DNA from 2 places in the Pseudomonas sp. S30_BP2TU TE3576 genome. Region 2 is predicted to be linked to the other one. Evidence: predicted binding sites of a transcription regulator. Region 2 holds the regulator's gene; the other holds the start of a gene.

Region 1 (15,242 bases), 1.0 Mb from region 2:
GGGTTGTTGCTGGCGAAAATCGACGACAAGGCGCCGCTGGATGGCTACACCGATCCGCAGAAAACCGCCAGGGTCGTGCTCCACGATGTGTTCGAGAAGGGCGACCGCTACTTCAACACCGGTGACCTGTTGCGCAACATCGGCTTTGGGCATGCGCAGTTTGTCGACCGCCTGGGTGACACCTACCGCTGGAAGGGCGAAAACGTCTCGACCACGGAGGTGGAAAACATCCTCCTGCAACATCCGCATATTTCCGAAGCCGTCGCCTATGGCGTGGAAATCCACAACACCAATGGCCGGGCCGGGATGGCGGCGATTACCCCCGCCGAATCCCTGGCGACCCTGGACTTCAGCGAACTGCTGGCCTTTGCCCGCCAGCAAATGCCGGCCTATGCGGTGCCGTTGTTTCTGCGGGTGAAAGTGAAAATGGAAACCACCGGGACTTTCAAATATCAGAAGACCCGACTCAAGGACGAGGCCTTCGATCCGGGTAAAACCGGTGATGACCCGATCTATGCCTGGTTGCCGGGGACCCAGACCTACGTGCAGGTCACGGAGCAGTTGTTGTCTGACATTCACGGCGGCAAGTACCGCTATTGAATCTGGCTATGGCGGTCCATGAGAAAAAACAAGTGACAGTGCCGGGAGTGCTCGGGAAACTGTCGGCTTTTACGAATGACAGAAATTGGAGTGCCCAATGTCAGACAAAAGCCGCCAGATGACCCCCGAAGAAGCCGCCGAATTCACCGAACAGGTATTCAACAAGGCTCGGGAGGGTGATGCGGCGATGATGGCTGCGCTGTTGACCAAGGGTTTGCCGCCGAACCTGCGTAACCACAAGGGCGATACGTTGCTGATGCTGGCCGCGTATCACGGTCATGTAGACACGGTTAAAGTGCTGCTGGAGCACAAGGCCGACCCGGAGATCCGCAACGACAATGGCCAGAGCCCGATTGCCGGGGCCGCCTTCAAGGGCGACCTGGCGGTGATCAAGGCCTTGGTCGACGGCGGTGCACAGGTTGAAGGCTCGTCCTTCGATGGCCGCACGGCGCTGATGATGGCGGCAATGTTCAACCGCGTCGAAGTGGTCGACTACCTGATCAGCAAGGGTGCTGACCCGAAAGCCAAGGACGCCAATGGCATCACCGCGCTGGAAGCGGCTAAAACCATGGGCGCTGCCGATACGGTTGCGCAGCTGGAAAAACTGCTGGGCTGACGCTGAACCCTATGGCTACGGGGCTTTTGTGGCGAGGGGGCTTGCCCCCGTTCGGCTGCGTAGCAGTCGCAAATCCATTCAGCTCGGTCTGTCTGACAAATCACATCGTCTGAATTTGGGGCCGCTTCGCGACCCAACGGGGGCAAGCCCCCTCGCCACAAGGTCCGCAGCGTCTGCTTTATGCGCTATCCTTCGCGCCCTCAAAATTCCTCTCGCTACAGGATCCGCCCCATGAAAGCCGCACTCGTCGAACTTATCAGCAAAATCAGCTCCGGGTGCATGGGCGAAGACGAAATTCTCAAGGTCGCAGACGAAGCGGCCCAGGCCTACGCCGATCCGGATACCTTTCTGGCCGCCAACCCGGACATCAACTACGACGACAGCTTCCCGATCCCGCTGGGTGAGTGGGTGGTGGTCGGCAGCCTGCCGGAAACGGTGCTGTTCCAGGCTGACACCTACATGGATCTGTTCGCCCGGATCGTCGCTTCGTTTGGCCCGGGAGTGGAGTTCAATCTCAAACCCAAGCAACTGGCCAAGACCGAAGCCCTGACCGCGCTCAACCGCATCCAGGTGCAGATGAGCAGCCTGAACAAGGAAAACGGTGGCTATACGCTGATGAACTTCAGCCAGTTGCTCGATGACGAGTTGCAGGTGGTACTGGTCTACGGCAACGACGTGCCACGGGTGCTGGAATTGTGCGCCGAAGTTGGCATCGCAGCCGCGCCGTCCCTGGAAGCCCTGAAAGTGGCCATCCACGTCTGATAGCCAGACACTGTCAATAAAAGGGAACCCTCGCGACGACCGTCTATCCTAAGAGGGCATATCACTCTTCAGGAGCGTCACCATGGGTTCCACGTTCAACAGCCTGGTTGCCTTGATCATTTTTGCTCTGGATATCTGGGCCATCGTCAACGTGTTCAAAAGTAGCGCCGAGACCGGGATGAAAATCCTTTGGGTGTTGTTGATTGCGCTATTGCCAGTGCTGGGACTGATTATCTGGGCCATCGCCGGGCCGCGGGGCAATGTCCGGATCTGAACAAACGACACCGAACCTGTGGGAGCGGGCTTGCTCGCGAAAGCGGTGAATCAGTCAACATTGATAGCGACTGACACTACGCCTTCGCGAGCAAGCCCGCTCCCACATTCGACCTGTCATCTTCCGCGACGTAGAATGCGCGCCTTTCCCGGTCATTCGAGACGAACGAATGGCCATCATGGGCGGGTAACCGTCCGTTGCCACCCGCATTCATCGGAGCACTTCCCATGAGCAACACCCCGACCAGCGACTACCTGGAAACCCTCTACGAAGGCTACGGCCAGCGTTTTCGCATGGAAAAACTGCTGCACGAAGTGCGCACCGAACACCAGCACCTGGTGATCTTCGAAAACCCGCGCATGGGCCGGGTCATGGCACTGGATGGCGTAATCCAGACCACCGAAGCCGACGAATTCATCTACCACGAAATGCTCACCCACGTGCCGATCCTCGCCCATGGCACCGCCAAGCGCGTGTTGATCATCGGCGGCGGCGATGGCGGCATGTTGCGTGAAGTGGCCAAGCACCGCAGTGTCGAACACATCACCATGGTCGAGATCGACGGCACCGTGGTCGACATGTGCAAGGAATTCCTGCCGAATCACTCCAAGGGTGCATTCGATGATCCGCGCCTGAACCTGGTGATCGACGACGGCATGCGTTTCGTCGCCACCACCACTGAAAAATTCGACGTGATCATTTCCGACTCCACTGACCCGATCGGGCCGGGCGAAGTGCTGTTCTCGGAAAACTTCTACCAGGCCTGCCGCCGCTGCCTGAACGAAGGCGGCATCCTGGTGACCCAGAACGGCACGCCGTTCATGCAGATCGAAGAAGTGAAGACTACCGCTGGTCGCCTGCGCAGCCTGTTCCCGGACTGGCACTTCTACCAGGCCGCCGTGCCGACCTACATCGGCGGCTCGATGACCTTCGCCTGGGGCGCCACTAATACCGCTTATCGCAAGTTGTCCCGCGAAACCCTGCAACAGCGTTTCACGGGCAGCGGCATCGTCACTCGCTACTACAATCCTGAAATTCACATCGGCGCCTTCGCCCTGCCGCAGTACGTGTTGCAGGCAGTGAACAAGCCAAGCAACGACTGATCTTGTGGGAGCGGGCTTGCTCGCGAAGAGGGTGTGTCAGTTGACAGAGTTGCTGGCTGACACACCCTCTTCGCGAGCAAGCCCGCTCCCACACTGAATTGCGGCGGAACAATCGGCCAGCTAACAAGGTCGAGATAGAGGTAAACCCATCCATGGGTTTTATCGAGGAGGCTGCAATGCAAAAGTGGAAGGTCACTTTCGTGGATGATCATGGCGAAACCGTCGACGAGGTCTTTGAGTGCATCGAGCGCCCGGACTACGAGCGTGCCGCCAGGCTCATCAAGGCCCGGTTTCTTCCTGTCGTCGCCGAACTGGATCTGAACGATCTGGAGGGGCGGACCGCCGATGCGTGCGTCAAAGAACTCAAGTTCCAGAACAGCATTCAAATCCTCGATATTTCTCCAATCTGAACGACACCTGTCGCATTCACATCCAGACCTTGGCAGAGGCTCTATCTTGAGGCTACTCTGCAAGCGAGATCAGCGATTGAATCGCTAAGGTCTGGTCTTGTCAGCTCCATGCTTGTTTCCCGCCGGCTCATTGGTTGCCGTCGCTCGCGCTGTTCGGTTGCGGGTGAGGGAGTACGGAAAGTCTATCCATCGTTTTGAGGAGGACGTTTCATGAGCACAGCCTATCAAGAAGACATCAGCAGCAGCGTGCTGCGCCGCATGAAAGAAGGCGGTTTTGACTTTTCACGGTTTCATCCCATCGAGTTCTACGCCATTTTCCCGGACGAGGAGCGGGCACGCAGGGCGGCAGGTCATTTCCACCGTGGTGAATCCCTGAATGCGCAAATCAGTGTGCGCGACGATGGCGCCTGGGCGCTGGAGTTGAGCAAAGTCATGTATGCCACCTACGACGACATCGGCGACTTCGAACAGGGTTTCGAAGCGGTAGTCGAGCCGCTGGGCGGCATTATCGAAGGCTGGGGTGTGAAACAGGAGGTACGAGGGCGACTCGCATAACCTTATGAACAGTGACAACCGGCAATGACGGCTGACCTTCGGGTTGGCCGTTTTCATTTTGGGGCATTGAACATCAGCAAAAAAAGCCGCCTGGGCAGGCGGCTAAAAGGGAAGTTCGGTGAGCTTTTCAGCGAATGCCTGGATTATCCGCAACCGTTACCGGGCAGTGAAATCAACTCTGGCTATGCTGGTGATAGGCGATAACCACGCCTTGCAATGAAGCGGGGGCGATCAGATTGGAGCATTTGCCGCACAGGAATGGTGCGGTACATACGCATTAATTATCCAACTGATTGATATCAAAGCATTTATGCCGCTGGCACGGGCCTTGCGAAGGTCTGGACGTCCGAGTGACAAGGAGTACGGCATGAACCGCACCTATTTTGATGAGATGTACGATGCCGGCGGCCAGGTCCGCCCGCATTATCGGGAGTTTGCCCGTTGGCTGGCCGAGACGCCTGATGAGCTTCTGGCACAACGGCGACGCGAGGCCGATCTGTTGTTTCATCGCGCCGGGATTACCTTCACGCTTTACGGGGACGAGCAGGGCACAGAGCGCCTGATTCCCTTCGACACCATCCCCCGCAGCATCCCCGCCAGCGAATGGCGGATTGTCGAGCGCGGTTGCATCCAGCGGGTCAAGGCGTTGAACATGTTCCTCGCCGACCTCTATCACGAGCAGCGCATTATCAAGGCCGGGATCATTCCGGCCGAGCAGGTGCTGGCCAACGAGCAGTACCAGTTGGCAATGCAGGGGCTGGACCTGCACCGCGATATTTATTCGCACATCTCCGGCGTCGACCTGGTGCGCGACGGCGACGGCACCTACTACGTGCTCGAAGACAATCTGCGAACACCGAGCGGCGTCAGCTACATGCTCGAAGACCGCAAGATGATGATGCGCCTGTTCCCCGAACTGTTCGCGGCGCAACGCATCGCCCCTATCGACCATTATCCGAACCTGCTGCTCGACACCCTGAAAAGCTCAAGCCCCATCGATAACCCGAGCGTGGTGGTGCTGACGCCGGGGCGCTTCAACAGTGCGTTCTTCGAGCATGCGTTCCTGGCGCGGGAAATGGGCGTGGAACTGGTGGAGGGCGCTGACCTGTTCGTGCGTGACGACAAGGTCTACATGCGCACCACCGACGGGCCGAAAGCGGTCGACGTGATTTATCGTCGCCTCGATGACGCCTTCCTCGATCCGCTGGCCTTCAATCCGGAATCGATGCTCGGCGTGCCTGGGCTGCTGTCGTCCTACCGTTCCGGCAACGTGGTGCTGGCCAATGCCATCGGCACCGGGGTGGCGGACGACAAGTCGGTGTATCCGTTTGTTACCGACATGATCCGTTTCTACCTGGATGAAGAACCGATCCTGAAGAACGTGCCGACCTGGCAATGCCGTAATCCATCTGAACTGTCCCATGTGCTGGCCAATCTCCCAGAACTGGTGGTCAAGGAAACCCAAGGCTCTGGCGGGTACGGAATGCTGGTGGGGCCGGCGGCGACGGCGGCGGAAATCGAAGCCTTCCGTGCGCGCATCATCGCCAAGCCCCACGCGTACATCGCGCAACCGACGCTGTCGCTGTCGACCTGTCCGACCTTTGTCGAAAACGGCATCGCGCCACGCCACATCGACTTGCGGCCGTTTGTCTTGTCGGGTCGCGAAACCCGGGTCGTGCCCGGCGGTTTGACCCGTGTCGCCCTGCGCGAAGGCTCCCTGGTGGTCAACTCCTCCCAGGGTGGCGGAACCAAGGACACCTGGGTGGTCGAGGATTAAAGGAAGCCTGCCATGTTAAGTAGAACTGCCTCGGATTTGTATTGGATGTCGCGTTACCTGGAGCGGGCGGAAAACCTCGCACGGATGCTCGACATCAGTTATTCGCTGTCGCTGATGCCGCAGGACGGTCGTGGCGACGGTTTGCACGAACTGGCCATGCCGCTGTTGATCACCGGCACCTTGGACGATTACCTGGAGCGCCATGGCGAACTGCATGCCGAACGGCTGCTGCATTTCTTCGCTCTGGATGCGGCCAACCCGGCGAGCATCTACAGCTGCCTCGGTGCCGCACGGGCCAGCGCCCATGCGGTGCGTGGGCGCATCACCGCCGACATGTGGGAAAACATCAACGCCACCTGGCTGGAAATTCGCGGTATCGCCGAACAGGGACTCAGTCGCTACGGTATGAGCCGTTTCTGCGAGTGGATCAAGGAACGTTCCCACCTGTTCCGGGGTGCGTCCTACGGCACCATCATGCGTAACGATGCGTTTCGCTTCATTCGTCTGGGGACCTTTATCGAACGGGCGGACAACACCTTGCGCCTGCTCGATGCCCGCTACGAAATGGCTGGCGATCAGGCCGCAGCGGTCAGCGATGGCACTGCCCATGCGTATTACCAATGGAGCGCGTTGCTGCGGGCGTTGTCGTCGTTCGAGGCGTACACGGAAATCTACCGCGACGCCCCCGGCGCCCGGCATGTCGCCGAATTGCTGTTGCTGCGTGCCGATGTGCCGCGATCCCTGCGCGCCTGCACCGAAGAAATCGACCTGATCCTCGCGCAATTGCCGGGGGCCAACGGTCGTCCTGCACAGCGCCTGGCGGCAGAAATGGACGCACGCCTGCGCTACACCGGCATCCATGAAATTCTCGAAGAAGGCCTGCACGCCTGGCTGACCGAGTTCATCCCGCTGGTGCGCCAGTTGGGTAACGCGATTCACAGTTCTTATCTGGAGGCCGCATGAGACTTTCCATTAGCCACGAGACCACCTATCACTACGAAGACCAGGTGCGGGCGAGCATCCAGTACCTGCGACTGACTCCCCACGACAGCGAGCGCCAGCACGTGCTCAGTTGGCAGCTCGACCTGCCGCGCCCGGTGCGCGCGCAACTCGATCCGTTCGGCAATATTCTGCATGTGCTGACCATGGATGAGCCCCACGAGGCGATCATCATCGGCGCCCGTGGCCAGGTCGATATCGATGAATGGCGTGAGGCCGAACACGAGAGCCAGTCGGCACTGCCGTTTCTGCGTTTCACCCGTTTGACTGAAGCTGACGCCGCCCTGCGTGCGTTCGCCGAGAAGGAATGCAAGCAACGCCGCGATCGCACGGCACTGATCGATCTGATGCATGGGCTCAACCAGCATATGACCTACACGCCGGGCTCTACGGAAGTCGACACCAGCGCGGCCAAGGCGTTTGCCGGGCGTTCCGGCGTGTGTCAGGACCACACCCATGCGTTTCTTGCCTGCACCCGCAGCCTGGGCATTCCGGCTCGATATGTGTCGGGGTATCTGTACAGCGAAAACAGCGAACACCTGGCCAGTCATGCCTGGGCTGAAGCCTGGCTGGATGATGCCTGGTACAGCTTCGACGTGACCAATGAACTGGCCCGGCCGGAACGCCATCTGAAACTGGCGGTGGGCCTGGATTATCTGGATGCCTGCCCGGTACGGGGTATGCGCCGGGGCGGCGGGTGTGAGCAGATGCATGCCAAGGTGCTGGTGTCACCGACACCCGCTCCGGTGATTTCGGTGCAGCAGCAATAATCAGAGGCCTGCAAAATCCCGTGGGAGCGAGCTTGCTCGCGATGGCGACCTTTCAGTCGATACTACCGTGACTGACACACCGCTATCGCGAGCAAGCTCGCTCCCACAGGGATCATGTCAGTGCTAGTGCTGAATCTTACGCCCAACCATATGCTTCAAATACCCCACCAACATCCCCAGATCCCCATCCGGCAATACCTCGGCCGAGAACCCGGGCATCTTCGCCTGTGGCCACTGGCGCAAGCTCTGTGGGTCGCGAATGTAGCGCTTGAGGAAGTCCGCGCCGAAGTACTCGGTCGGGTTGTACGGAATATTCAGGTCCGGCCCGAACTGCGCGTCCCCGGCACCATTGAGTCGATGACACGCCAGGCAGTTCTTCTGGAACAACGCAAAACCCTTGTTCACCGGATCATCCGCCTTCAGGGCCGGATCGGGCAGCAGGGCGGGAAAACGCTCGGCCACGGGCGCCAGGCGTTTGATGCTCGCCACCTGGAACGGCCATTGTTCGGGGCTGATATTGCCAGCCTGCGGATTGGCCCAGACCAGATAGAACGGCCCGGCGCCCGGCTTGCCTTCTGCTAGCGGTGGCCACGGTTTGGCCGGGTCTTCAATCGCCAGCCAGGCCCGGGCACCCTGGGTATTGAGCAGCGGCGCCGCGGCCATTTCGGCGGCAAAGCCATCCAGGGCCACGGCTTGCAGGTGGTCGTCGGGCTTGATGCCGGTCAGCAGTGCGGACAGTGGCACTGCGCGGTAACTCATGTCCCGTTTGTAGGAAACGTCGTTGTTGATGTCGATGGTCTGGACTTGAGGATGCTTGAGCAGTTCCTCGGTCTGCCAGGTGCGACTGTTCGCGCCCAGCTCCAGGTTCAGCTGTGCGGCATACAGGGGCGAGCCGAACAGCAGGGCCCCGAGCAGAATGAGCATTTTCAAGTGATCGCCGTCCATGTCGTGCAAGTGCCGCAAAGATTGGCACAGCCACGCTGGCCCGGGTAGCGGGCCAGTCACATTTTGATAGTGGCAATTCAAAAACCGTGACGCCGTATCTTTTAGACGCGACTAGCCGATCACCTTGGTCAGGTTCGGCAATATCAACAACAGCGTGGTGGCGAAAAGGATGAGTCCGGCTTGACGTACTTTCGATTGTTTGAACATGGCTTGACCGCCTTTTTTGTTATTTCCTGATGCCTGCCTGCATATCTCCATGATGGCAGCGCGTTGCACTTCCTGTAGTGACGAGCGCCTCGGCAAAACCCGACGACAACTTCGTACAAGTTCACCTTAGAGGCCGCGCAGCGCTTGGTTTAGATCCATTTCGTATGGTGTTGTTACGATTTGCTTTAAAAAAGGAATGAGGCCTATTGCCAGCTTCTTTGGCGCCCGTTGGCTAGACAGCTTGGTGTCCTGAATCGGTTAATCCGGTAGCTGACTACCGTCCGTCTGAGCGTCAGCGTCAACGTCTGTGAGCGCTGCGGTCATTGAATCAAACGTGAGTCGGGCCAAGAGTGAGCACTCGGTATTTACCCACCTGCACTGCGGTTCGAGGACGTCATGACCCAAGCATTGATTTTCGACGCGTTACGCACGCCCCGTGGCAAAGGCAAGGCCGATGGCGCCTTGCACAGCGTCAAACCGGTGAACCTGGTGGCCGGTTTGCTCACCGCACTGCAACAGCGCACGGCTCTGGACACCAGCCAGGTCGATGACGTGGTGCTCGGCTGCGTGACGCCGATTGGCGATCAAGGCTCCGACATCGCCAAAACCGCTGCTCAGGTGGCCGATTGGGATGTCAGTGTGGCGGGGGTACAGATCAACCGTTTCTGTGCTTCGGGGCTGGAAGCGGTCAACCTCGGCGCGATGAAAGTGCGCTCCGGTTTTGAAGACCTGGTGGTGGTCGGCGGTGTCGAGTCGATGTCCCGGGTGCCGATGGGCAGCGATGGCGGGGCCTGGGCGCTGGACCCGGAAACCAACCTGCACAGTCACTTCACGCCACAGGGCGTGGGCGCCGACCTGATCGCCACCCTTGAAGGCTTCAGCCGTCAGGATGTCGATGCCTACGCGCTGCATTCCCAGCAAAAGGCTGCGCGGGCCCGGGCCGACGGTTCGTTCAGCAAGTCGCTGGTGCCGGTGCAGGACCAGAACGGCATCATCCTGCTCGATCACGATGAGTTCATCCGCGCCGATTCGACCCTGGAAGGCCTGGGCAAACTCAAGCCGAGTTTCGAGATGATGGGGCAGATGGGGTTCGATGCCACCGCGCTGCGGGTCTACAGCCATGTCGAGCGGATCAATCATGTGCACACCCCCGGCAACAGCTCCGGGATTGTCGATGGCGCGGCGCTGATGCTCATCGGCTCCGAAGCCAAGGGCCGGGCGCTGGGCTTGCAGCCACGGGCGCGGATCGTCGCCACGGCGGTCACCAGCACCGATCCGACCATCATGCTCACCGGCCCCGCCCCCGCGACCCGCAAGGCACTGGCCAAGGCCGGGCTGCGGGTCGAGGACATCGATCTGTTCGAGGTCAACGAGGCGTTCGCTTCGGTGGTATTGAAATTCATCAAGGACATGGCCGTCGATCCGGACAAGGTCAATGTCAATGGCGGCTCAATCGCCATGGGCCATCCGCTGGGTGCCACCGGGTGCGCCATTCTCGGCACACTGCTGGATGAACTGGAAGCCCGACGCCTGCGTTATGGCCTCGCGACCCTGTGTGTCGGCGGCGGCATGGGCATTGCCACCATCATCGAACGCCTCTGAGCCCGGACTTCAAGGAATCTCGTTATGAACGAAGCCATTCGTTACGAAAAAGGCCAGGACCAAATCGTCGTCCTGACCATCGACTTGCCGGGCCAGAGCGCCAACACCATGAACGCGGTGTACCGCGAGGCCATGGCTGACTGCGTTGCGCGGCTGGTGGCCGACAAGGACAACATCGCCGGAGTGATCATCACCTCGGCCAAGAAGACTTTCTTCGCTGGCGGCGACCTCAATGAACTGATCAAGGTCGACAAGCCCCAGGCGAAAGCCTTCTATGACATGGTGCTGAGCCTCAAGGGCCAGTTGCGCACCGTGGAAACCCTCGGCAAGCCAGTGGTTGCCGCGATCAATGGCGCCGCATTGGGTGGCGGCTGGGAAATCTGCCTGGCCTGCCATCACCGCGTGGCGCTGGACAACCCGTCGGTGCAACTCGGCCTGCCGGAAGTCACCCTCGGCCTGCTGCCGGGCGGCGGAGGCGTGGTGCGCATGGTGCGTATGCTCGGCCTGGAAAAAGCCCTGCCTTATCTGCTTGAAGGCAAGAGGGTGCGACCACAACAGGCGTTGCAGGCAGGATTGATCGACGCACTGGCGACCGATCACGAAGACCTGTTGGCCAAGGCGAGGGCGTGGATTCTCGCCAATCCGGCGGCGGTGCAGCGCTGGGACGTGAAGGGCTACCAGATTCCGGGCGGCACACCATCAAGTCCGAAAGTCGCCCAGATGCTGGCGATTGCACCGTCGATCCTGCGCAGCAAAACCCAGGGCACGATGCCCGCGCCGGAGAAGATCCTGTGCGCGGCGGTGGAGGGCGCCCAGGTGGATTTCGATACCGCGCATCTGATCGAAACCCGCTACTTCACCGAGTTGACCACCGGCCAGATTTCGAAAAACCTGATAGGTACGTTCTGGTTCCAGCTCAATGAAATCAATGCCGGTGGCTCGCGGCCTCAAGGTTTTGCGCCTTATGTCACTCGCAAGGTCGGCGTGCTCGGCGCCGGGATGATGGGCGCCGGTATCGCGTTTGTCAGCGCATCGGCGGGTATCGATGTGGTGCTCAAGGACATCACCCTCGCCGCGGCAGAGAAGGGCAAGGCGCATTCGGCGGCGCTGCTGGACAAGAAAGTCGCTCGCGGACAAATGAGCATCGAGCAACGTGACGCGGTGCTGGCGCGCATTCAAACCACCGAAAGCGATGCCGACCTGGCCGGTTGCGACCTGATCATCGAGGCCGTGTTCGAGGATCGTGACTTGAAGGCCAAGGTCTCGTTGGCGGCGCAGAAGGTCGTCGGTGCGCACGCCGTGATCGCCTCCAATACCTCGACCTTGCCGATCAGCGGCCTGGCGTGCGCCGTACCCGACCAGAGCAAGTTCATCGGCCTGCATTTTTTCAGCCCCGTGGAAAAAATGCCGCTGGTGGAAATCATCAAGGGCGCCAATACCAGCGACGAAACTCTGGCCCGCGGATTCGATTACGTCCTGCAAATCAGGAAAACCCCGATTGTGGTCAATGACAGCCGCGGTTTCTTCACGTCGCGGGTGTTTGGCACCTTCACCAACGAAGGCATTGCCATGCTGGGCGAAGGCGTCAACGCAGCGATGATCGAGACTGAAGCGCGCAAAGCCGGCATGCCTGTAGGACCGCTGGCGATCTCTGACGAAGTTTCCCTCAGCCTGATGAGCCATATCCGCCTGCAAACCGCCAAGGACCTGCAAGCTGAAGGGAAAACGCTGATAGAACATCCGGCATTTACCGTGATTGACGTGCTGCTCAATGAGTTCAAGCGTCCGGGCAAGGCTGCCGGTGGAGGTTTCTACGAGTATCCGGCGGGCGGCCAGAAACACCTGTGGCCTGAGTTGAAAACCCGCTTCGAGAAAACCGACGGGCAGATTTCGCCGAAGGACGTGCGAGATCGCCTGCTGTTCGTGCAAGCCATCGAAACCGTGCGCTGTGTGGAGGAGGGCGTGTTGACCTCGACGGCGGATGCCAACGTTGGCTCGATCTTCGGTATCGGTTTTGCCGCCTGGACCGGCGGAGCGTTGCAATTTATCAACCAGTACGGCGTGCAGGACTTTGTCGCCCGGGCGCAGTATCTGGCCAAGCAATATGGCGAGCGGTTCGCGCCACCCGCATTGCTGCTGGATAAGGCAGCCAAAGGGGAGACGTTCTAAGGGGGCGATGACGCATTTCGGGGCTTGCCTTGTCACGGTGTTTCGAGGCAGGCTCTGGGGTGTGCATTATTCCCATCACGTGTCAGGTATTTTTTATGTCGTTACGCATCTGCATTCTGGAAACCGACCACCTGCGTCCGGAATTGGTTGACCAATATCAGGGCTACGGGCAGATGTTCAAACACCTGTTTTCGCAGCAGCCGATTGCCGCCGAGTTCACTGTCTACAACGTGGTGCAGGGTGAATACCCAAGCGACGACCTGGCGTTCGACGCCTACCTGGTGACGGGCAGCAAGGCTGACTCCTTCGGCACCGACCCGTGGATCGAAACCCTCAAGAAATATCTGCTGGCCCGCTACGAGCGCGGCGACAAGTTGTTGGGCGTCTGCTTCGGCCATCAGTTGCTGGCACTGCTGCTCGGTGGCAAGAGCGAACGCGCCACCCAGGGCTGGGGCGTCGGCACGCACAAGTACAAAATGGCCGCCAAGGCGCCATGGATGAGCCCGGTGCGCGAAGAACTGACGTTGCTGATCAGCCACCAGGATCAGGTCACGACGCTGCCGGAAAACGCCACGGTCATCGCTTCCAGCGATTTCTGCCCGTATGCCGCCTACCACATCAACGATCAGGTGCTGTGCTTCCAGGGGCATCCGGAATTCATCCACGACTACTCCCGCGCCCTGTTGGAGATTCGCCAGCAGGCACTGGGCGAGCAGGTCTACTCCAAAGGTATCGCGAGCCTGGAACAGGAACACCACGGCACCACGGTTGCCGAGTGGATGATGCGGTTTGTCGCGCATAAGCCGGCAGCTGTCAAAGGCTGAAAGCATCGCGAGCAAGCCCGCTCCCACATTGAAATGCGATCAACAGGTGGGAGCGGGCTTGCTCGCGAATGGGGCAACCGGTTTTCACTGTGGGTACACTGTCCTACAGCCAACCGGACTTCTTGAAACTCGCCCACAACCCCAAGCAACCCACTGTAATAAACCCTAGCACCCCGAAGTAGCCGTATTGCCAGTTCAACTCCGGCATGTTCTGGAAGTTCATCCCGTAGATCCCCGCCACCGCCGTCGGGAAGGCCAGAATCGCCGCCCAGGCCGCAAACTTGCGTTGCACCACGCTCTGGCGTGAGGCCTCCAACAGCACCCCGACCTCAATCGTCTGGCTGGCAATATCCGCCAGCGTCGTCAGGTCTTCCATCTGCCGCGTCACATGAATCTGCACATCGCGAAAGTACGGCCGCATATTCTTGTCGATGAACGGGAAACTCAGCCTCTGCAGTTCCTCTCCTATCTCAATCATCGGTGCCACATAACGACGCAAGCGCAAAACATCACGACGCAGGCCATGCAGCTTCTGGATGTCGTAGTCATTCAGCACGCCGCACAACACGTTGCGCTCCAGTTCATCGATTTCCCCGTGAATGGCTTCGCCCATCGGTTGGTAGTTCTCGATCACAAAATCGAGGATGGCATAGAGTACGAAATCTTCCCCGTGCTCAAGCAATAGCGGACGCGCCTCACAGCGTTGTCGGACATGGGCGTAGGACGCGGAGTGACCGTTGCGCGCCGTAATGATGTAGCCATTGCCGGCAAAGATATGCGTCTCGATGAACTCGAGTTTGCCTTCATGGCGGATGGGCGAATACGTCACGATGAACAGTGCATCGCCGAAGGTTTCCAGCTTCGGCCGGCTGTGCTTTTCCAGGGCGTCTTCGATGGCCAGTTCGTGCAGGTTGAACTGGCGTTGCAGATTGTAGAGTTCCTCGGCGTTCGGCTCCTCGAGGCCGATCCAGACAAAGTGCCCTGGCTTTGCCGCCCAGGCTGCGCCTTCGTCGAGGGTGATATTGGTGACTCTCTTACCGGCGCTATAAACCGCAGCAGCAACAACTCTACCCATGATGGTGGTTCACTTCTTATTGGCAGCTTTCTATTAGCGATAAACGCAATGGCAGGCATTGTTCAGCTTAGCCTTGGCGATGCTTGAGAGTCAGCTAAATCTGCAGAGTTCAGGGGCAAAAGAAAACCCGCACTTGGCGGGTTTCATTCAGGCAGCTTGCAGTTGCCGGTCCATCGATTCGATGCATTCACGCATCTGCTCGCGGCACTGGGCAATCAGCATGGGCATGTCGTCCAGGCTCAATCCGGCGGTGGGAATCGCCGGCAACGAGCGAATCAGAATTTTCCCACTGCGCCAGCGGTTCAATCGCATGTGTTTGACGTAACTACTGACACACACCGGCACGATCGGCACCCCGGCGGCAATGGCCATCTGGAAGGCGCCTTTCTTAAAGGGCAGCAAGTCCTCTCCCAGGTTGCGCGTGCCTTCCGGGAAAACCCAGATCGAAGTGTCTTTGTTTTGCAGGGTGTGGGTGGTGGTCAACATCGATTGGCGCGCCTTGTGCGCATTGCCACGGTCAATCAGCACATTGCCGGCCAGCCAGAACAACTGCC
Region 2 (15,242 bases):
TCATATTGCCGATTTCGGCGGTCAGCGCGGAACCTGCGCGCCCGGCGAACAGCAAAGCAGTCACCACCGGCCCCAGTTCACGCAGCAGCGTCAGGGCAACCATCTGCCCGACAGCCTGCTCTGAGCCATAGCTGGAGAGAATGTTGAAGCCCTGCAGCGCCAGCACCATGCCGATGAACACCCCGGAGACCACGATGATCACCAGGGACATCACGCCCACCGAATGCAACTGCTTGACCAGCAGCCCGAAGCTGCCACCGATACCGCCGCGGCCGAGCAAGGCATGGAACAGGAACAAGCTCGAACGCCCGAACACCGCCAACGCATCGATGCCGGCCTGACCGAAGCGGCGAACGCGCTCTATCAATGAAATTCTGCGCATCAGCGCTTCCCCAGAAGATCTGCGCGGTAATCCGTCGCTGGAAAGTGGTACGGGACCGGGCCGTCGGGTTCGCCGGTCATGAACTGACGAATGCGCGGCTCATCCGAGTTCATCAACTCGTCCGGCGTGCCCTGCCCCAACACCTGACCATCGCCCACCACATAAATGTAATCGGCAATGCTCGCGGTCTCGGCCAGGTCATGGGATACCACGATGCTGGTGATGCCCAGCGCATCGTTGAGCAGGCGAATCAGACGCACCAGAACGCCCATTGCGATAGGGTCCTGGCCAACAAAGGGCTCGTCGTACATGAGAATCTGTGGGTCGAGGGCAATCGCCCGCGCCAGCGCAACACGGCGCTTCATGCCGCCGGAAAGCTCATCGGGCATCAGCTCGATGGCGCCCCGCAAGCCCACGGCCTGCAGCTTGAGCAGGACGATGTCGCGGATCATTTCATCCGGCAGTTGCGTATGGACACGCAATGGGAAGGCGACGTTTTCGAAGACATCGAGGTCGGTAAACAGGGCACCGCTCTGAAACAGCACGCCCATATGCTTGCGCGCATCGAACAGATCGCTGCGCGACAGTTTTGGCAGGTTCTGACCATTGACCCAGACTTCGCCCTTGGTGGGCCGCAACTGGGCGCCCATCAGACGCAAAAGCGTGGTCTTGCCACACCCGGAAGGTCCCATGATGCCGGTGACCTTGCCGCGAGGGATACGGATATCGACATTGTTGAAAATGCTGCGCGCACCGCGCTTGAAGGACAGTCCCTTCAGCTCGACCGCGTAGGCGTTATCGGCACTCATCTAAACTCCTTGCGATGCAGCCTCTCACTCGGACGCCTGGCTTTCTGACAAAAGCACATACCTCCCGGGCAGGCCGAACTGGCGGCGAACTATACCACTGCAAAGGCTGCGTCCCCAAGGCCAAAGCCGGGTCATGTTCAACTGCATGTCAGCTTGAAAGCCCCATTTAGAAGGTTTCCGGTAACTGAAAATAACAATGCGCGACGAACTTGCGTGAGGGATTCGATCATAACCGCTATAATCGCCGCCTTTTCATCAGGCTATACGATTTCTGACATGAGCCAATCCAGCGACCTGATTCAATCAGCACAACGCACCATCCGCCTCGAAGTAGAAGCCGTGCAAGGCCTGCTACCCCATATCGACGCAGATTTCGTACGCGCTTGCGAGATGATTCTGGCCAGCAAAGGCCGCGTGGTCGTGGTCGGCATGGGCAAGTCGGGGCACATCGGCAACAAGATTGCCGCGACCCTGGCCAGCACCGGCACCACGGCATTTTTTGTGCACCCGGCTGAAGCCAGCCACGGTGACATGGGCATGATTACCCGCGACGACATCATTCTGGCGCTCTCGAACTCCGGTTCCACCAATGAAATCGTTACCCTGCTGCCACTGATCAAGCGCCTGGGCATTCAGTTGATCAGCATGACCGGCAATCCTGACTCGCCGCTGGCCAAAGCCGCCGAGGTCAACCTGAACGTCCACGTCGAGCACGAGGCCTGCCCGTTGAACCTGGCACCCACCTCGTCGACCACCGCCGCACTGGTCATGGGCGACGCCCTGTCAGTCGCGCTGCTGGAAGCGCGTGGCTTTACCGCCGAAGACTTCGCTTTTTCCCATCCCGGCGGCGCCCTGGGCCGACGCCTGCTGCTGAAAGTGGAAAATGTCATGCACGCAGGCCAGGAACTGCCGCAGGTCCAGCGCGGCACCCTGCTCAAGGATGCCCTGATGGAAATGACCCGCAAGGGCCTGGGCATGACCGTCATCCTGGAAGCCGACGGCAAACTGGCCGGAATCTTCACCGACGGTGACTTGCGCCGCACACTGGACCGCAGCATCGACATCCACAGTGCCTGCATCGACCAGGTCATGACAGCCCATGGCAAGACCGCGCGTGCCGAGATGCTCGCCGCCGAAGCGCTGAAAATCATGGAAGACCACAAGATCAACGCGCTGGTCGTGGTCGACAGCGAAGACCGCCCGGTCGGCGCCTTGAACATGCACGACTTGCTGCGCGCAGGAGTAATGTAATGAGTGCAGACCTGCTGCAACGCGGCAAACAGATCAAACTGGCGGTGTTCGATGTCGATGGCGTGCTGACCGATGGGCGCCTGTACTTCCTCGAAGACGGCAGCGAATTCAAGACGTTCAACACACTCGACGGCCAGGGCATCAAGATGCTGATGGCTGCCGGCGTGCAGACGGCCATCATCAGTGGCCGCAAGACCCCGGTGGTCGAACGGCGAGCCAGGAACCTCGGTATCCCGCATCTGTATCAGGGACGTGAAGACAAACTGGTGGTACTCGATGAGCTATTGGCCCAACTCAATCTGAGCTATGAACAGGTTGCCTACCTCGGCGATGATCTGCCGGACCTTCCGGTGATTCGCCGCGTCGGCCTGGGCATGGCAGTGGCCAATGCCGCCAGTTTCGTGCGTGAACACGCTCACGGCATCACCCTCGCCCGTGGCGGCGAAGGTGCCGCTCGCGAATTCTGCGAATTGATCCTGCGCGCCCAGGACCGCCTCGATGCGGCCAATACGGCGTACCTGTGAGCCCACTATGCTGAGCAAAAAGTTTCGCAACACCCTGCTGTTCAGTTGCATCGTGGCGATTTTCGCCGCGGTTGGCTACTGGAACATCAGCCCGGAACGCTTTCTCGACAAGCCGGTAACGCCGGTCGATGAAAGCGCGATCGACTATTACGCCATCAACGCCCACAGCGTGCAGTACCTGCCGGACGGCAAGCTGCAATATGATCTGGTGTCCGACAAGGTCGAGCACCTGAAAGCGACCGAGGTGACATTGTTGACCAACCCCGACCTGAATGTGTTCCGCGGCACTGAATTTCCGTGGCACGTCCAGAGCCTGCACGGCGAGGTCAACCCTGACGGCACACAGGTCGAACTGATCGATGACGTGCGTATCACGCGTTTCGACGAGAAAAACCGCAAGACCCTGATCACCAGCACCCGCATGACCGTGTTCCCGCAGCAGCAATATGCGCAGACCGAGCAAGACGTTAGAATCGACGGCGCTGGCGGTGTATCGACTGGCAAGGGAATGAAGGCGTATTTGAAAGAAAGCAGGATACACCTGCTATCGAACGTAAGAGGACAGTATGAGGCTCGTTAAAACCCTCCCGATTTTGCTCAGTCTGAGCGCAGCACTGGGAAGCGTGAGCGCCTGGGCTCTGCCGGAAGATCAACAGCAGCCTATCCGCATTCAGGCCGACGATGCCCAACTGGACGACAAGCAAGGTATCGCCACCTATAAGGGTGACGTGATCATCACCCAAGGCTCGATGAAGGTGACAGGCAACACCGTTACCATCACCCGCACTCCGACCGGTGACATCGACGTAGTGACCTCGGTGGGCAATCTGGCGTACTTCGAGCAATTGCAAACGGCCGGCGATACCAAGCCTGTTCAGGGCTGGGGCGTGACCATCCAGTATCACGCCGCGCAAAACCGCGTCGTACTGATCGACAAGGCCAAAGTTGTCGACAAGGACAACAACGTCACCCAAGGCGAAAAAATCGTCTACGACACGGTCAAGAAGCTCGCCAGCGCCGGTCGCGCCACGGGCAGCAAGGTCACCGAGTCGCGCCCGCGCATCGACATGGTGATCCAGCCGAAAAAGAAAACCGACGAGCAAAAGGCCCAGTAATGGCAACTCTGAAAGCTCAGCATCTGGCCAAGAGCTACAAGAGCCGCCAGGTCGTGCGCGATGTCAGCCTATCCATCGACAGCGGTCAGATCGTCGGCCTGCTTGGCCCCAACGGTGCCGGCAAAACCACTTGCTTCTACATGATCGTCGGCCTGGTACAGGCCGACCAGGGCCGCGTCCTGATCGACGACCTCGACGTCAGCCACCAGCCGATGCACGGCCGCGCAAAGGCCGGTATCGGCTACTTGCCGCAAGAAGCATCGATCTTTCGCAAACTGTCGGTAGCCGACAACATTATGGCCATCCTCGAGACCCGCAAGGAACTCGACAAGGCTGGTCGTCGAAAGGAACTGGAAAGCCTGCTGCAGGAATTCCACATCAGCCACATCCGCGACAACCTCGGCATGAGCCTGTCCGGCGGTGAGCGCCGTCGCGTGGAAATCGCCCGCGCCCTGGCCACCAATCCGAAATTCATCCTCCTCGACGAACCCTTCGCCGGCGTGGACCCGATTTCGGTCGGCGACATCAAACAGATTATTTACCACCTCAAGGCCAAAGGCATTGGCGTGCTGATCACGGACCACAACGTTCGTGAAACCCTGGATATCTGCGAAACGGCCTATATCGTCAACGACGGCCAGTTGATCGCCGAAGGTGACGCTGAAACCATCCTGGCCAACAACCTGGTCAAGGAAGTGTACCTTGGCCATGAGTTCCGCCTGTAAGCGCTGAAGCAGTCATGGCGAATGCCAGACCGCAGTAACAATAAAAATCAACAGGTTTTTATTGTTACTGCGCTCTAGGCAAACACTTCAGTTTCGGGCATATAATTTGCTTATGTTTGGCGCCCCGGCGCCCTGTAGTGGATGGCGCATGTGCGCCGGCGAATTAAGGTGTTAAGCCCCTGCCATGAAACCATCGCTAGTCTTGAGAATGGGCCAGCAGCTGACGATGACACCGCAGCTGCAACAGGCCATCCGCCTGCTCCAATTGTCGACCCTGGACCTGCAACAGGAAATCCAGGAGGCCCTGGAGTCCAATCCGATGCTCGAACGCCAGGAAGAAGGCGACGACTTCGACAATTCCGACCCCTTGGCCGACAACACCGAACAAAAGCCCAACACCGACATTCAGGAACCCTCCTACCAGGAAAGCGCCCCGACGGTTGACAGCCTCGATGAGGGCGACTGGAACGAGCGCATCCCCAACGAACTCCCCGTCGACACCGCGTGGGAAGACGTTTACCAGACCAGCGCCAGCAGCCTGCCCAGCAATGATGATGACGAGTGGGACTTCACCACCCGCACCTCGGCCGGCGAAAGCCTGCAAAGCCACTTGCTGTGGCAACTGAACCTGGCCCCGATGTCCGACACCGATCGTCTGATCGCCGTGACCCTGATCGACTGCATCAACAATCAGGGCTATCTGGATGAAACCCTCGAGGAGATCCTCGAAGCCTTCGATCCGGAACTGGACATAGAACTGGACGAAATCGAAGCTGTCCTGCATCGCATCCAGCAATTCGAGCCCGCCGGCATCGGCGCCCGCAATCTGGGCGAATGCCTGCTGCTGCAACTGCGCCAGCTGCCTGCCAAAACCCCTTGGCTGGCCGAGGCCAAGCGCCTGGTCACCGACTACATCGACCTGCTTGGCAGCCGCGACTACAGCCAGTTGATGCGCCGCATGAAGCTCAAGGAAGATGAACTGCGCCAGGTCATCGAGCTGGTCCAGAGCCTCAACCCACGCCCAGGCTCGCAGATCGAGTCCACTGAAGCCGAGTACGTCGTTCCTGACGTTATCGTGCGCAAGGACAACGAGCGCTGGCTGGTGGAGCTGAATCAGGAATCGGTGCCACGGCTAAGGGTCAACGCCCAGTACGCCGGTTTTGTGCGCCGCGCCGACACCAGTGCCGATAACACCTTCATGCGCAATCAGTTGCAGGAGGCCCGCTGGTTCATCAAGAGCCTGCAAAGCCGTAATGAAACCCTGATGAAAGTGGCCACCCAGATCGTCGAGCATCAGCGCGGGTTCCTCGAATATGGCGACGAAGCCATGAAGCCGCTGGTCCTGCATGACATCGCCGAAGCAGTCGGCATGCATGAGTCGACGATTTCACGGGTGACCACCCAGAAGTTCATGCACACCCCCCGGGGCATTTATGAACTGAAATACTTTTTCTCCAGTCATGTAAGCACCTCCGAAGGCGGTGAATGCTCGTCCACGGCGATCCGCGCGATCATCAAAAAACTGGTTGCCGCGGAAAATCAGAAAAAGCCGTTGAGTGACAGCAAGATCGCTGGTTTACTGGAGGCACAAGGCATTCAGGTGGCCCGCCGTACCGTCGCCAAGTACCGCGAATCCCTCGGGATCGCGCCTTCGAGTGAACGCAAGCGGTTGATGTAGGGCCACGCCACAGCGTTCCAGTGGTAGATCATCTGATCTACCGCTTTATGCACTGGCAACGAAGGAGAAGCTGTATGCAAGTCAACATCAGTGGACACCAACTGGAAGTGACCGAACCTCTTCGCACCTACATCGGCGAAAAACTCGAACGACTGGAGCGACATTTCGACAAGATCACTAATGTGCAGGTCACGATGACCGTCGAAAAACTGAAGCAGAAAATCGAAGCCACGCTGCATATTCCCGGGAATGAAGTGGTCGCAAACGCGGAACATACCGATATGTACGCCGCGATCGACGCACTCACCGACAAGCTGGATAAACAACTCAAAAAGCATAAGGAAAAGACCCAGAGCCTCCTTCAGGGCGCAACCGGTCGTTAACACTCCCTACCCATGATCCGACTTGAAAGTATCCTGACCCCCGGCCGTTCCCTGGTGAACGTGCCGGGCGGCAGTAAAAAGAAAGCTCTCGAACAAATTGCCAATCTGATCGCCCGCGAAGTGCCGGCTCTGGAGATGCAAGATGTCTTCGAGGCACTGATTGCCCGTGAAAAACTCGGTTCCACCGGTTTTGGCAACGGCATCGCTATTCCACATTGCCGTCTCAAGGGCTGTGTTTCGCCCATCAGTGCATTGATGCACCTGGACGCCCCTATCGATTTCGACGCCATCGATGGCGCGCCGGTTGACCTGCTGTTCGTACTGCTGGTCCCGGAAGCCGCTACCGATGCGCACCTTGAACTGCTGCGACAGATCGCCAGCATGCTCGACCGCAAGGATGTACGCGAAAAGCTGCGTCATGCTGCAAGCAACGAAGCCCTGTATCAGGTAGTCCTGGATGAGCAAAACGGTCAGTAATCATGCGCTTGATCATCGTCAGTGGCCGTTCCGGCTCAGGTAAAAGTACCGCCCTCAATGTTCTTGAGGACAACGGCTACTACTGCATCGACAACCTGCCTGCCGGTCTGTTGCCGGAGCTGGCCGAACGCGCCTTGATTCATACCGAGCTGTTACAACCGCTGGTCGCCGTTTCCATTGACGCCCGCAACCTGCCCAGTCACCTGTCACGCTTCCCCGAGCTGCTCGAAGAAGTCCGCAGCCGCCACATCCAGTGCGATGTCCTGTATCTGGACGCTGACGAAGAAACCCTGCTCAAGCGCTTCTCGGAAACCCGCCGACGGCACCCCCTGACAAACGCCAACCGCTCGCTGGCCGAAGCCATCAGCGTTGAGAGCGTCCTGCTCGGGCCGATTGCCGACCTCGCCGACCTCAAGATCAACACCACCAGCCTGAACCTGTATCAACTGCGCGACGCCATCAAACTGCGCCTGTTGAATCAGCCCGAGCCGGGCACCGCGTTCCTGGTGGAGTCCTTCGGGTTCAAGCGTGGCATGCCGGTGGACGCCGACCTGGTGTTCGATGTGCGTTGCCTGCCCAACCCTTACTGGAAACCGGAATTGCGCGAACAGTCCGGGCTCGATCAACCGGTTGCCGAATACCTGGCGGCACAGCCGGATGTGGAAGAGATGTTCCAGGACATTTCCACATACCTGCTAAAGTGGCTGCCTCGTTTTGCCGCCAGCAACCGCGCCTACGTCACCATTGCCATTGGGTGCACAGGCGGACATCACCGCTCCGTCTACCTGACCGAGCGTTTGGGGCAGGCGCTGCAAAAAACCCTGAAGAACGTCCAGGTTCGCCACCGCGACCTCAGCTAAAGGATTCACATCGCGATGCCTGCTCGGGAAATCGAAATCATCAACAAGCTGGGGCTGCATGCCCGGGCGTCTGCAAAATTCGTCGGGGTCGCCGGCCAGTTCAAGGACTGCACGATCAGGGTAGGACGCACACCTGAATCCACAGTCGACGGCAAAAGCATCATGGCCATGATGATGCTCGCTGCCGGTAAGGGCACCAAAATCCATCTGAGCACAGAAGGCGAGCAGGAACAGGAAGCGATGGACGCGCTGGTGGCCCTGATCAATAACTACTTCGACGAAGGCGAATAAACGTCGTCCAGTAACGGCAAGCCGTGCTCCTGCAGGCCCCATTCAAGTCGCAAAAAAAGGCGTACCACCCGATGGGTGGCACGCCTTTTTTGTTTAGCGCAAAGCTTAGCTACCCGCCACCGTCATCCGCTCGATCAGTACCGAGCCCGTGCGAATGTTGCTACGCAGCTCCAGGTCATTACCCACGGCGACGATCTGTTTGAACATGTCGCGCATGTTGCCAGCGATGGTCACTTCCTGGACCGCGAACTGGATTTCGCCGTTCTCGACCCAGTAACCCGCCGCACCCCTGGAATAATCACCGGTGACCATGTTCAGCCCCTGGCCCATCAACTCGGTGACCAACAGCCCGCGCCCCATGCGTCGCAGCAAGGCCGCCTGGTCTTCATCGCCATGGGTGACGAACAGGTTGTGCACGCCGCCGGCGTTGGCCGTGCTTGGCATTCCGAGCTTGCGGCCAGAGTAGGTGCCGAGGATGTACGACACCAACTCGCCTTTTTCGACGAACGGTTTGGCGTAGGTGGCCAAACCATCACCATCGAACGCCGCACTGCCCATCGCACGCATCAAGTGTGGGCGCTCGTCGATGGTCAGCCACTCCGGAAACAGCTTCTGCCCCAGCGTGCCTTCAAGGAACGATGACTTGCGGTACAGGCTGCCGCCGGAAATCGCCGACAGGAAACTGCCGAACAGCCCCCCTGCCAACTCTGCGGAAAACAGCACCGGCACCTCGCAAGTCGGCACCGGACGCGCGCCCAGACGGCTCGCCGCCCGTTGCGCAGCGCGCTGGCCAATGCTGACCGGATCGGCCAGCAGATTGCCCTGGCGGTTCACGTCGTACCAGTAATCGCGCTGCATCTGGCCGTCCGCTTCGGCGATCATCACGCAGCTCAAGCTGTGGCGAGTCGATGCGTAGCCGCCAATGAAGCCGTGGCTGTTGCCATAAACGCGGCAGCCCTGATGGGTGCTGAGGGTGGTGCCATCGGCGTTCTTGATCCGGCTGTCGGCGGCAAACGCCGCGGCTTCACAGGCCAGGGCCTGCTCGATGGCTTGCTCCGGAGTGATGTCCCATTCGTGGAACAGGTCGAAATCCTGGATATCCCGTGCCATCAACGCGGCATCCGCCAGGCCCGAGGCCTCATCTTCCGAGGTGTGCTTGGCGATGGCCAGTGCAGCGGCAACCGTTTCGCGAATCGCCTCCGGACCGCTGGCCGACGTGCTGGCCGAGCCTTTGCGCTGGCCGACGTACAAGGTGATGCCAAAACCCTGGTCGCGGTTGAATTCGACTGTTTCGACTTCACGCTGGCGCACCGTAGTCGACAAGCCCTGCTCCAGTGACACCGCCACTTCACAGGCGCTGGCCCCCTGGCGCCTGGCTTCAGCGATGATCTGCTCGACTTGTTCCTGCAGTGCCGGCAACGCTTGTGGGCCGACGCTTTCAACTGCACTCATGCTGTTCTCCACTCAAATTCTGCTTTCGGTAACGGTCATCGAGCGACCGGGCCGGACAAGTGGCCCCCGACTGGTTATCATGGCGGCGTTTCTTTGCGGACTGCCACCATGGTTGATTCTTACGACGACTCCCTCGATACGGGAGAAAAAAGCAAATCCCAGGTCAAACGCGAGCTGCATGCTCTGGTTGACCTCGGCGAGCGCCTTACAACGCTCAAGCCTGACTTGCTCAACAAACTGCCATTGACCGACGGATTGCGCCGGGCCCTGGCCGATGCGCCCAAGCACACCGCGAACATCGCGCGTAAACGGCACCTTCAGTTCATCGGCAAACTGATGCGCGATCAGGACACTGACGCGATTCTGGTTCTGCTCGATCAACTCGATGCCTCCACTCGCCAGTACAACGAACGCTTCCATAACCTGGAACGCTGGCGCGATCGTCTGATTGCCGGCGACGACGCCGTACTGGAGAAATTCGTCGTCGAATATCCCGACGCGGATCGCCAGCAACTACGCTCCCTGATCCGTCAGGCCCAGCATGAGGTTGCGCAAAACAAGCCTCCTGCTTCCAGCCGTAAAATCTTCAAGTACATCCGTGAGCTGGACGAGACTCAACGCGGACTGCGTTGAATCTCGAATCGGGTGAGTCGCGACGCGACTCACCCGAAGCTCGTTCCATCAAGCGCCCGTGCCACCCACGGTGATCGCATCAATCTTCAGCGTTGGCTGGCCGACACCCACCGGCACCGACTGCCCATCCTTGCCACACGTGCCCACGCCGCTGTCCAGCGACAGATCATTACCCACCATCGACACTTTGCTCATGGCTTCCGGTCCGTTGCCGATCAGGGTTGCGCCTTTGACCGGAGCGGTGATCTTGCCGTCCTCGATCAGGTACGCCTCGCTGGTGGAGAACACGAACTTGCCGCTGGTGATGTCCACCTGACCGCCGCCGAGGTTGGCGCAATAGATGCCGCGTTTCACCGAAGCGATGATTTCTTCCGGATCGCTTTCACCGGCGAGCATGTAGGTATTGGTCATGCGCGGCATCGGCAGGTGCGCGTAGGATTCGCGACGGCCGTTACCGGTGCGCGCCACGCCCATCAGGCGGGCGTTGAGTTTGTCCTGCATGTAGCCTTTGAGTACGCCGTTTTCGATCAGCGTGGTGCACTCGGTTGGCGTGCCTTCGTCATCGACGCTCAACGAGCCACGGCGGCCGGCCAGGGTGCCATCATCGACAATGGTGCACAGCCTGGACGCAACCATCTCGCCCATGCGCCCGCTATAAGCCGAGCTGCCCTTGCGGTTGAAGTCGCCTTCCAGACCATGACCGACAGCTTCGTGCAGCAGCACGCCCGACCAGCCGGAGCCGAGTACCACCGGCAACGTGCCGGCCGGTGCCGGTATCGCTTCAAGGTTGACCAGTGCCTGACGCAACGCTTCGCGGGCATAGCCCATGGCGCGGTCTTCGCCGAGGAAATAGCGGTAATCGGTCCGACCGCCACCACCATGACCGCCGCGCTCGCGGCGACCGTTCTGCTCGACGATCACACTGACGTTGAAACGTACCAGCGGCCGCACATCCGCCGCCAGGCCGCCATCGGTGGAAGCCACCAGAATCCGCTCCCAGACACCGGCCATGCTCACGGTGACCTGCTGGATACGTGGGTCCAGGGCGCGGGTTGCGGCATCGACTCGCTTGAGCAAATCGACTTTCTCGGCACGGGTCAGCACTTCCAGCGGATTGTCCGGCGCATACAGCTGCGCGACATCCTGACGGGTAAATGCCTGTACGGTGCCGTGCTGCCCGGCCCGGGAAATCGAACGGGCAGCACGTGCCGCCGCGCCCAGGGCTTCCAGGGTGATGGCATTGCTGTAGGCAAAACCGGTTTTTTCGCCCGATTGCGCACGCACGCCCACGCCTTGGTCAAGGTTGAAGCTGCCTTCCTTGACGATGCCATCTTCCAGCGCCCAGGACTCGGAGATCTGCCCCTGGAAATACAGGTCGGCCGCATCGATGCCCGGGCCGGCCAGATCGCCGAGCACGCCTTGCAGGCTCTCGATCGTGACGCCACCGGGCGCCAGCAGGTGTTCACTGACTGAGGACAACAACTCGCTCATATGCTTTACGCCTTAAATTCGTCGTTCTGATGCAGGTCGCTGGGCGCCCTGCGAGAAAAAGCGCCGGTGACTGGACACCGGCATCCGCGCCCGGATGGACGCCTGTTCGCTGCTGTCGCGTTCGGCCAGCAGCACGGCCTCGCCTTGATCCTGTTGCGCCAGCACACGCCCCCACGGGTCGACGATGGCGGCATGTCCAAAGGTTTCCCTTGGCCCCGGATGCGTCCCGCCCTGGGCAGCCGCGAGTACGTAACATTGGGTCTCGATGGCCCGCGCACGAATCAGCACATCCCAATGCGCCGCGCCGGTCACCGCCGTGAACGCCGAGGGGGCGGTAATCAGTTCCGCGCCGGCAGCTCGCAGTTCACTGTACAGCTCGGGAAAGCGCAGGTCATAGCAGACCGTCAGGCCAACCCGGCCGACGGGGGTGTCCGCCACGACCACCTCGCTGCCATAAGCATAGTCATCGGATTCACGATAACGGCCACGATTGTCCGCCACGTCCACGTCGAACAGGTGCAGCTTGTCGTAACGCGCCACCGTTTCACCCTGGTCATCGACCAGCAACGAACAGGCATGCGCTTTCTTCGTCGGTTGATCCACCGGCGGCAACGGCAATGTGCCGGCCACAATCCATAACTTGAGGTCGCGTGCGGTCTGTTTCAACCAGGGCAGGATCGGGCCGTCGCCCAGCGCTTCGGCGCGCCCGATGTCGGCAATGTCGCGCCGGCCCATGGCGGCGAAATTTTCCGGCAGTACCGCCAGTTTCGCGCCGCCGGCAGCCGCTTGTTCGAGCAGTCGACGGGCCTGGGCCAGATTGGCCAGCACATTGCTCTGGCTGACCATTTGAATCACCGCTACAGACATGGCGCACTCCTGGAATCGTATGCGGCCATGCTACTCCATAGGCTTGCCGAGTGCCTTTTCAAAAAGGACCTCAAAAAGCCTTGTCGAAGGTGATTTTCGGTTCTTTCCACGGCCCCTGAACGGTGTACTTCACGCTGGCGAAACGGGCGACACGGTCACCGATCAGCTTGTCGATCAGGAACAGCGCCCCGCCGACTGCCGGTGCACCGACGATCAGCGCGGCAATCGGCAAGTTATTGGTCACCGGCAAGGTCACCAACAGTTTCGCATCGATCTGATCGGCGACCAGGTTCAAGGTGCCGTCGAGTTCAATGGTGCTCGAAGGGCCTGTCAGCCGGATCGGCTCACGGGTGACATACACGCCATTGGTCCCCACCAGCAGCCCCTTGACCCGGTCATAACTCAGGCCCTTGCCGAACAGGTCGGAAAAGTCCAGGCGCAGGCGCCGGCCGATGGAGTTGAAGTTGAGTAAACCAAATACCCGCAACGCCTGGGCACTGCCCTCGACCTCGACGAACTGGCCCTGATTGAGCGTCGCATCAAGCGAGCCGGAGAAGCGTTTGGTTGCCACCCAGGCCGGCGAGCCTGGCCAGTTGCCATCGACATCCATGTAAAAGTCCTTGCTGGTGACGCTCGGTGCATACCCCCAGTTCTTGAGCACATCGGCGAGGTTCTTGCCGCTGACGCGTCCCTTGTACCAGCTTGAACTGGCGCCGGGCACGCCTTCCCAACCACCGCTGCCCACCAACAGAATGCCCTTGAGACCCAGGTCCAGCGAGTTGAACACGATGCCCTTGGGCGTCGGACGAATCTTCAGCGACCAGCCCCCCACCAGATCCTGGCCCTGGAATAGCTGATTGATGGTGATGTCCATTGCAGGGATTTTCGTCGGGTCCACCGAGGCCAGCGGATCCGGTGAGTTTTCATCGGCCAGCACGGTCGGGTCCGGTGCCGGCAGGCGCACGGTTTGCAGATTGATCGTGATCGGCGCCCCTTTCGCATCGGGAAGGCTGGCGTTGCCCTTGATCTGCTGGCTGTCGAGTTGCAGCGCCCAGGCGGAAGGGTTGCGCGCCAGCAGAATTGAGGCCTGATCGAGCGTGGTGCCGATACCGCTGAGCTTGCCCACCTTGAAATCCGCACCACTGAGCAATTGCCTGGCGCTGCCTCCGGGGTCCTGCCCGGCGTATTTATCCACCAGATCCTTCCACGGACCAACGTCCAGCTCCGACAGCACGCCCCGTATCCGCAGACCTTTGGTGCCAGGCAACACGGCCTCGCCGCCACCGAGGAACAAGTCCCCGCGACCGTCGGCGAAATTGCTGGCCGGGGCCGCAAACGTGAAACTCGCCAGGTCCCCGTAATTGGCCCAATAGCGCCGTTCGTCGCCCTGCAAGGTCATGCGGAACCTCGTGTCGCGCCCGGTCTCGGCGGTCATGCCGAACGGTGCAGGTAAATCGACGGCCACGCCCTTGAGGTTGGAATTGACCGTCAATTGGCTGTCGGCGCCGTTCAGGGTCAGTTGCAGTTGATAGGGGATCACGCCACTCACCGGCAGAGGCTGGGTCACCTTCAGCCAGTCGGTCAGTTTCTTGACCTCGACCTGGCCCGACGCGCTGACCCGGGTATTGAGTTTGCCTGCACCGCCATCGGCAAAAATCTGCGCGGTAACCGGCTTGTCGAATGCCCGTGCGCTAATGTTCTGCCCGCTCAGGCCTTTGGCACTGTCGAAACGGAAATCACCTTTGAGCTGAGTCAACTCCAGCACAGGCTCCGCCAGCTTCAAGCGCGCCTTGGCGGTCTTGAAGTCGACGAGGATCTTCGGTTCCTCGTCTTTTGCCAACGGAATATCCAGCTTCAACTTGCCTTGCAGGTCACCCTCGCCTTCCCAGCCGGCGAAGGTAGCTGCGGTGCCGATCGGTGCTTCCTGAAGGATTTTCAGGCCATCGCCCAAACCACCGGCAAATCCGCCATCGAGGAACAAATGAACGTTCTGCCCCGCAGGCACATGGGGAATGTCGACGTAGATATCGCTGACCTGCGTATCGAGCAACTGGCCCTTGCTGGCCAGAATCCGCACCCCGCTGTCCTCGACAAACACATCACCGCTGACCTTGCTGACATGGGGCCATCCCGGCTGGAATGCCAGTTCGGCATCGTGGACCTTGAAGTACAGGCTGATGCTGCGATCGACGTCCGCGGCACCGTGGCTGAGCGACCCTTGATACTGGAAGAAGCCTTGATCCACCGCGCCCTTGAGAATCGCCGTGCGCAGCCATTCATCCAGCGCCGGGCTGAGGACTGCCG

Evidence for each region. Region 2 encodes sigma-54, which starts transcription at its own class of promoters, with help from an activator protein. Its sites were predicted from a motif close to ANTGGCATNNANNTTGCTNT; they were not measured.
Region 1: the regulator sigma-54 is predicted to act here: its motif matches at 4,636-4,655, upstream of ABIA48_RS05875 (circularly permuted type 2 ATP-grasp protein).

Annotation. Positions count from the first base shown of each region.
Region 1 is NZ_JBNDLK010000001.1:1,299,241-1,314,482, reverse strand. It holds gene ABIA48_RS05910 (long-chain-acyl-CoA synthetase) at 1-600, shown strand, start outside; gene ABIA48_RS05905 (ankyrin repeat domain-containing protein) at 698-1,216, shown strand; gene ABIA48_RS05900 (hypothetical protein) at 1,448-1,978, shown strand; gene ABIA48_RS05895 (PLD nuclease N-terminal domain-containing protein) at 2,061-2,252, shown strand; gene speE (polyamine aminopropyltransferase) at 2,480-3,355, shown strand; gene ABIA48_RS05885 (hypothetical protein) at 3,532-3,765, shown strand; gene ABIA48_RS05880 (ribonuclease E inhibitor RraB) at 3,976-4,320, shown strand; gene ABIA48_RS05875 (circularly permuted type 2 ATP-grasp protein) at 4,688-6,097, shown strand; gene ABIA48_RS05870 (alpha-E domain-containing protein) at 6,110-7,060, shown strand; gene ABIA48_RS05865 (transglutaminase family protein) at 7,057-7,866, shown strand; gene ABIA48_RS05860 (c-type cytochrome) at 7,990-8,811, opposite strand; gene ABIA48_RS05855 (acetyl-CoA C-acetyltransferase) at 9,415-10,620, shown strand; gene ABIA48_RS05850 (3-hydroxyacyl-CoA dehydrogenase NAD-binding domain-containing protein) at 10,645-12,789, shown strand; gene ABIA48_RS05845 (amidotransferase) at 12,885-13,613, shown strand; gene ABIA48_RS05840 (magnesium and cobalt transport protein CorA) at 13,717-14,688, opposite strand; gene ABIA48_RS05835 (lysophospholipid acyltransferase family protein) at 14,836-15,242, opposite strand, start outside.
Region 2 is NZ_JBNDLK010000001.1:2,321,099-2,336,340, forward strand. It holds gene mlaE (lipid asymmetry maintenance ABC transporter permease subunit MlaE) at 1-382, opposite strand, end outside; gene ABIA48_RS10575 (ATP-binding cassette domain-containing protein) at 382-1,191, opposite strand; gene ABIA48_RS10580 (KpsF/GutQ family sugar-phosphate isomerase) at 1,468-2,442, shown strand; gene ABIA48_RS10585 (KdsC family phosphatase) at 2,442-2,966, shown strand; gene lptC (LPS export ABC transporter periplasmic protein LptC) at 2,974-3,546, shown strand; gene lptA (lipopolysaccharide transport periplasmic protein LptA) at 3,533-4,081, shown strand; gene lptB (LPS export ABC transporter ATP-binding protein) at 4,081-4,806, shown strand; gene ABIA48_RS10605 (RNA polymerase factor sigma-54) at 4,991-6,484, shown strand; gene hpf (ribosome hibernation-promoting factor, HPF/YfiA family) at 6,559-6,867, shown strand; gene ptsN (PTS IIA-like nitrogen regulatory protein PtsN) at 6,880-7,344, shown strand; gene rapZ (RNase adapter RapZ) at 7,347-8,204, shown strand; gene ABIA48_RS10625 (HPr family phosphocarrier protein) at 8,220-8,495, shown strand; gene pmbA (metalloprotease PmbA) at 8,601-9,947, opposite strand; gene yjgA (ribosome biogenesis factor YjgA) at 10,056-10,580, shown strand; gene tldD (metalloprotease TldD) at 10,629-12,071, opposite strand; gene ABIA48_RS10645 (carbon-nitrogen hydrolase family protein) at 12,084-12,938, opposite strand; gene ABIA48_RS10650 (YhdP family protein) at 13,009-15,242, opposite strand, start outside.